3 regions of the Arthrobacter sp. YAF16 genome follow, and region 2 is predicted to be linked to each of the others. Evidence: riboswitches for the same ligand, from Rfam matches in the RefSeq annotation. Region 2 holds a riboswitch; each other region holds the start of a gene.

Region 1 (2,257 bases), on a different contig from region 2:
CGTCGTCGCCGATGACGTGCTGGAACTGAAGGCGCAGCCCGGCGGCGACTTGGCACTGGGCGGGGCTGACCTCGCCGATACCTTCCGCCGGCTCGGGCTCATTGACGGGTACTGGATTTATGTCCACCCGGTGCTGATCGGGCGGGGGAATCCCTTGTTCAAGTCAGCAGACGACAGGACCGCGCTCACGCTCGCCGGCACCCGCGCGTTTGGCAACGGCGTCGTCCTGCTGCGGTACGCCGTCTGAGCTCACCGGCCGGCGTAAACGTGCGCAAAAGCCGGTGGCCAGCTGCCGTTTAGCAGCCGACCACCGGCCCTGGAAAGAGGTTCTTACGCTTTTTGCTATGCGCTGGCGCGGACGAAGGTCACGCCACCCGTGGCGGTCAGCCAGGACAGCGGGTGCTTGATCGTCTGGTTGCTGCCGTTCATGCCACCGCTGATGGCCATGCCGTCACCGGCGTAGATGGCGACGTGGCCGGACTGGACGATCATGTCGCCGGGCTGCGGGGCACCCACAACCTTGCCGTAGCCCATGAACTGCTGGGGACCGAGGTCGCCCACGTGGATACCGGCCGCACCGAGGGCCTTCTCAACCATGGCGGTGCAGTCCTGGGTGATGCCGATCTGGCTGTAGGCGGCCGAAAGCATCGCGGCGTTGGCTCCGCCGGCTGCCGAGGCAGGTGCCACGGCCGCCTTCGCCTGAACGCTGACCTGCGGCGCTGCCGGCGCGAGCACCGGAGCAGGGGCAGGCGCGACAGCCGGAGCGGCGGCAACCGCAGGGGCGGTGACGGGCTTAGGCTGCTCGATCACGGGCGCCGGCGTGGTAGCGACTGCCGGGCGGGCGAAGCTGATCTGAACTGCGGAATCAGCGGTAACCGGCGCGGAGACCTTGCTGCCGACGTCAACCGACGAAGCCGGGGCGGTTTTGTTTTCGGCCGGGGCAACGGCTGCATTGGCTGCCATTCCGCTCGTGAGGACGAGGCCGGAGGCTGCGAAGATTACTGCGGCCTGACGACCGATGGTGCCTGATTTGCCCGAGAATGCTGAGGCCCGTCCGGCGGATGCGTCGGAACGATGGCGCGCAGAAGTAATGCTTGAAGTCATGTTTGTAGCCTCTCCCAATGCCTGCGAGGTGAGCTGTCGGATTCGGATGGGAGGCACCCGGCCGCGGGCCCGTCAATGCGGGCGCTGTGCGGCTTCACCCCAAGACCTGCTAAAACTGCAGGTCAAAAGTGGTTTCCCCGTCTCTGCCAGAAAGGTTGCATTCGGATCCCAGGCCGCGGCAGAGTTAGGCAATCGGCTCGGGAGCGCCCGTATCGGAAACAAACAGGCACCCATCTACGGTAACGGGCCCGGGCGGGAATGTCACATTCAGATAACGGAGCCGTGTCCTGGCGCGGAAGAAAGCCTAGGACGCTGCTACCTGCCAGCCATAGGATGAGGGCACCCAGCATTCCCCGAGCGGAGGCCCCGTTATGAACAGCCACTGTGTCGCAATTTGCCAGCTCAGCGATCAGCCGCAGGAGGATTTCGACGTCAACACAGAGCTGCTGGTTCTCGAGGGAAAGGAAATCCACGTAGCCACGTGGGACGCGGAACCGCGCGACGGCGGCTTCGATATCCACGTCCTGAATGACCGTGTGGACGCGCTCGGTTTTATGGTGGTGACCGACTGGCAGTTCCTCGACGGAAAGGCGTATGCCGTCGTGGAGCGCCGGCCCGGCACGTAGCGCTACTTCGCCATCCCGGAGGTGACGGCAGCGATCGCCTCCCTCACCAGACCGGCGTCGTCCGGGGTGCCCGACTCCGCCAGCCCGGCCTGGCGCCGGTAACGGTCCCAATCCCCTCCACCGGCCCGTAGCTCGCGGAGCGGCGCCATCAGGGCCGCCCGCCGCAGCCAATCGTCCGGGTCCTGCAGCCAGCGGCCCAGCACGGTTTCCGCGCGGGAACGGTTTTGGCCGTCCAGTCCCGCAATCAGCGGCCCGACGACATCGGTCGCCAGCGGATCGGCCAGCTCGCGCAGGCGCGCAGTCCGCAGGAAACCCTCGATCCGGGTCAGGTCCGAATTGTCCAGCAGGGCCAGGCTGGACTGCAGCAGGACGACGGCGGCAAGGCGGCGTTCGAAGACGGGCACCTCCCACAACTCCGAGCTGAGGGCGGTGACATCGTCGCGGCCGAGTGACCGGTACCGGCGCAGCGCGTCGCGGACAGTGCCGCGGACGGCGCCAACCGAGGAGCCGTAGCTCCCCAGGCCCGG
Region 2 (2,257 bases):
CGTCCTTGGGCAGGAGGTTCGCGGGGATGGTGATGCTGGTGTCGCTCACAGGGGCTCCAATTTTCGGCTGGGTGTGTGGCGTGGCTTGGACGGGCTCTGCCGGGCGTGACCGGGACCCGCTATTTATTCTGCCCGACGGCCCCACGCGGGTGGGAATAAAGCCCGTCATAGTCCGGTCATTGAGACGGCGGCCCGGCGCCGGGCGGGGCGTAGTCCACAGGTCCGCGCGGCAGCCCACAGATTATCCGGACTAATTCAAAATAGGCTAGGCTGTGCGGTGACGTACGGCGGATCTCGCCAGGGCGCAACCCGCACGCTGTACGGTGGGAATGACGCAAGGACGGCGCTCGAGGAGCTGAGCTGAATGACGGATCTGATCGATACCACCGAGATGTATCTCCGGACCATCCTGGAACTTGAAGAAGAGAACATCATCGCCCTCCGCGCCCGCATCGCCGAGCGGCTCCGTCACTCCGGCCCCACCGTTTCCCAGACCGTCGGCCGCATGGAGCGCGACGGCCTCGTGGTTGTCTCCGGCGACCGGCACCTTGAACTGACCGAAACGGGCCGGAAGCGCGCCATCGAGGTCATGCGCAAGCACCGCCTGGCCGAACGGCTGCTTGCCGACGTGATCGGGCTCGACTGGGCCTACGTCCATGAGGAAGCGTGCCGCTGGGAGCACGTGATGAGCGAACGGGTCGAGCGCCGCATTTTCGAAATGCTGGACCACCCGACCGTGTCCCCCTACGGGAACCCGATTCCCGGACTCGCCGAACTGGGCGGGCTTCCGACGCCGGACCGCGGCGCCGTGGTCAACCTGCTTGACGCCATGGCCGGCTACGGCGCCGACTCGCGGATCACCGTGAGCCGGCTGGCCGAGCCGATCCAGGTCGAGCCGGAGCTGCTGGTCCAGCTGGACGAGGGCGGAATCCGTCCGGGCGCCAGGGTGTCGCTGGAGCGGGTGGGGGAGTACATCTCGGTCCGGGTCCCCGACATTGAAGGCGCCCTCGAGCTGCCTCCCGAGGTCGCCGCCCATGTGTTCGTTACGCTCGGGTAACCCGGCGTCAAAATCCTTCCGCCGGACAGCAGGTAAGTTGTGCACAGGCGAGATAACGGAATTATTACCGCCTGCCTTAATCCCCTATAGTTGATGACTAGCACTGATACTAAAGCGTTATCTGATCCGGAGCCGAGCTCTGCCAGCGGATCAGCCGGCGATTCACCTTCTGGCAGAGGCGGGGGAACCACAACCGGCTGTTGATTCAACAGCCTTGGGGTGAAGTCCGCTAGCGGCAAGCAATTCAAACTGGGACCTCCGTGGATGCCCCTGCGTCTGGATGCTTGCACCGGCGGACCGGGTCTTTGATCTCTCTGACCCGAATCCGACAGCTAACTTCGCAGGCTATCCAGAGAGGAACCGTTCTTGACCACCCAGACCGTCAGGGGCCGCCGTCGTGCGACCGGTCCCGCTCCGGAGCCACGCCCGGCCGCCGTCGTCCTCGACGAGCGCCCGCGTGACGCGCACCGCGAAGCGCGCCGCGGCCGGCGCAGCGCGTTCCGTCAGGTAACAGACTTCGCCGCTGTCAGCGGCGTGGGGCAGAAGGCAGGCATTGCCCTGGCCGCCACGGGTTTGGTCCTCACCGTTACAGTTCCGGCCACCGGCCCCGTGATGGCCACCGATGCGGCCAGGTCCGGTTCGGTTTCCGCGGCGGCCCAGCCCGAGGTCAAGGCCCCGGCCGCCGAGATCAACTTCAACCGCACGGCCGTCACCACCAAGGGTGACCCGGACAGCAAGCTCAAGCAGTTGCTGAGCGCGCAGTCCGTCGGCAGCATCACCCGGGCAGCCTCCGCGGGCAGCCTCGGGGCGCCGCTGGATTCCATGGTCACGGCCTCGCCGTTCGGCTACCGGGTCAGTCCCATCACGGGAGCCGTCGGGGAATTCCACCGGGGCCAGGACTACGCGGCCCAGTGCGGCACTCCTGTACATGCCGCCGCGAGCGGCACCGTAACCTTTTCCGGCTGGCACCCCTACGGGGGCGGCAACCGGGTCGTGATCGACCATGGCAACGGCCTGGAGACCACGTACAACCACTTGTCGTCCTCCGACGTCCACGTGGGCCAGCAGGTCTCACGTGGCGATGTGGTGGCGATGAGCGGGACCACCGGCGCCTCCACCGGCTGCCACCTCCACTTCGAGGTGATGGTCAACGGGGAAGTTGTTGACCCGCTCGGCTGGCTTTAGCCAAGCCGAGGGACC
Region 3 (2,257 bases), on a different contig from region 2:
TTCGGAACCAGTTTCGGCGGTGAAGTGTCCTGGCTGTTGCCGGCGGCCCTGGTTCTGCTGGTGGCAGGTTTGTGGTTCACCCGGCGCGAGGCCCGGACCTCCGCCACCCGTGCCGCGCTCCTGCTCTGGGGCGGCTGGCTGCTGATCACGGCAGGCATCTTCAGCTTCATGAGCGGCACCGTGCATCCGTACTATGCCGTGGCACTGGCCCCCGCCGTCGCGGCCCTGGTGGGCATCGGCTCGGCGGAACTGTGGCGCGGCCGGACCCACTGGCCCGCTCGGATGGTCCTGGCCGTGACGGTGTTGGCTGCCTCGGTCTGGTCCGCCGTGCTCCTGGGCCGCGACCCGGCATGGCTGCCCGGGCTCCGGGTGATCGCCGTCGTCCTGGGCGTGCTGGCCGCCGCGGCGCTGCTGCTCCGGGTGGACAGCCTGGCGGCGCTCCCGGCCCGGCTCCGCAAAGCCGCTGCGGCCGGCGTCGTGGTCCTTTCACTGCTGGCCGGCGGGCTCGGGACCACCGCCTGGACGCTGGCGACGGCGGCCCAGGCGCATTCGGGGTCAATCCCCACCTCCGGGCCCACCGCGTCCGCGATGGGCGGCGGCTTCGGGGCGGCGGGCAGGCCGGACGGCGGGATCCTCGGTTCCAGCGGGGCGGCCGCCGGCGGGCCCGGCGGACCCGGCGCGGATACGGCGTCGGCCGAGCTGACAGCGTTGCTGAAGTCCTCCGGCGCCAAATGGTCCGGGATTGTCTCCGGCGCCACCCAGGCCGCCAGCCTGGAACTCGCCACCGGCACCAATGTGATCGCGCTGGGCGGCTGGAACGGCGGCGACCCGTACCCCACGCTCGAGCAGTTCCAAGCGATGGTGGACCGCGGCGAGATCGGCTACTTCATCTCCGGCGGCCTGGGCGGCCTGGGCGGGGGCCGCGGCGGCAACTCCGAGGTCGCCAGCTGGGTCGCGGCCAACTACCAGGCCCAGACCGTGGGGAACGCCACCGTGTACACGCTGGCGAAGTAGGCTCCTCTCCCCCGCTTGCCTCCGTCTCCGCCGCGCCGTTTCGACGGTTCCGTGCCCGCTCGATGCTTACCGGCGTCGAGCGGGCACGGAACCGTCGAAACGGGCACCCACGCGGCGGCCGTGAAGGCAAGACGCCGCTCCGCAGCAGGGGCCAGCCGTTACCTAAATGTGACATCTGATTGAAAGTCCGGTACCGTTTTAGGGTGCGGCCATCGATCTGGCCGCGTGTCCGGGCTGACGCCAAACTCTGCCGCTACCCGGATTCCCATGGACCAGGCAGAGACGGGGAACCCAGAGTTCCCGGGCATTCTGCATCCATGCACCCTTGGGGTTAAGCCGCCACGTCGAGATTCCGTGCGGCCGGATTTCGCATCCGAACCCGACAGCTAACTCCGTAGGCGTTGAGAGGCGAACATGACTGAAATCAAGGCACCCACGCGCCCAGAAGGCGCTAAACGCACGTCCGACGCCGAGCGCGCGCGCCACCGCGCCGAGCCGGCGAAGCACACTTCGAGCCCGTCCAGGCCCCGTGCCCGGACCAACGGCAAGCGCGCCGCCGTCGTAGCCACCGCTTTCGCCGTCCTGCTGGGGGCAGGGGCCGCGGGCCAGGCCTCCGGCACTGCAGCGCATACGGCCGAAGCGTCGAAAAACACGGCCGCGTCCCTGCAGACCCTGGACTTCGAACGCGTCGGCAGCAACACGCCCACCTCGCCCGCCCCGATGAGCGTGGAGGCCCAGGCCTCCAAAATCAAGCCCGCTAAGGCCCCGGCGGCCAAGGCGCCGGCTCCGGCTGCCAAGGCGCCTGCTCCCGCGAAGCCGGTCGCCATTGACGACCCCGCCGGTGCGCAGGCCTACGCCGCCTCTCAGCTGCCCGCCCACGGCTGGGCCCCGAGCGAGATGCAATGCCTGATGAAGTTGTGGACCAGGGAGTCCGACTGGAAGACCACGGCTACCAACGCCAGCAGCGGCGCTTACGGCGTGGTCCAATCGCTGCCCGCCGAAAAGATGGCCAGCGCCGGCGCCGATTACCGGACCAACTACCGGACCCAGATCAACTGGGGACTGCAGTACGTGCAGGACCGCTACGGTTCACCGTGCGGCGCCCTGAACTTCCACTACGCGAACAACTGGTACTAAGCGCGGCCGAGGCTGCATGCCATGAGTGAGGCCCCGGATCCTTGGATCCGGGGCCTCACGTGCGCCTGCCGCCGCGCCGCCTGCGGAATACGGGCCGCGCTACGGA

Evidence for each region. Region 2 has a riboswitch for cyclic di-AMP ahead of AB4Y91_RS09660 (M23 family metallopeptidase). Riboswitches for the same ligand answer to the same signal wherever they lie in the genome.
Region 1: linked by a shared signal. The riboswitch ahead of AB4Y91_RS06570 (hypothetical protein) and the one ahead of AB4Y91_RS09660 (M23 family metallopeptidase) in region 2 are both predicted to bind cyclic di-AMP.
Region 3: linked by a shared signal. The riboswitch ahead of AB4Y91_RS13710 (hypothetical protein) and the one ahead of AB4Y91_RS09660 (M23 family metallopeptidase) in region 2 are both predicted to bind cyclic di-AMP.

Annotation. Positions count from the first base shown of each region.
Region 1 covers NZ_JBFRDC010000001.1:1,406,980-1,409,236, reverse strand. The annotation lists gene AB4Y91_RS06575 (dihydrofolate reductase family protein) at 1-247, shown strand, start outside; gene AB4Y91_RS06570 (hypothetical protein) at 343-1,104, opposite strand; cyclic di-AMP (ydaO/yuaA leader) riboswitch at 1,109-1,274, opposite strand; gene AB4Y91_RS06565 (hypothetical protein) at 1,476-1,730, shown strand; gene AB4Y91_RS06560 (DNA alkylation repair protein) at 1,733-2,257, opposite strand, start outside.
Region 2 covers NZ_JBFRDC010000003.1:95,806-98,062, forward strand. The annotation lists gene serC (phosphoserine transaminase) at 1-49, opposite strand, end outside; gene AB4Y91_RS09655 (metal-dependent transcriptional regulator) at 365-1,057, shown strand; cyclic di-AMP (ydaO/yuaA leader) riboswitch at 1,200-1,419, shown strand; gene AB4Y91_RS09660 (M23 family metallopeptidase) at 1,424-2,242, shown strand.
Region 3 covers NZ_JBFRDC010000007.1:74,099-76,355, reverse strand. The annotation lists gene AB4Y91_RS13715 (glycosyltransferase family 39 protein) at 1-1,014, shown strand, start outside; cyclic di-AMP (ydaO/yuaA leader) riboswitch at 1,250-1,430, shown strand; gene AB4Y91_RS13710 (hypothetical protein) at 1,429-2,151, shown strand.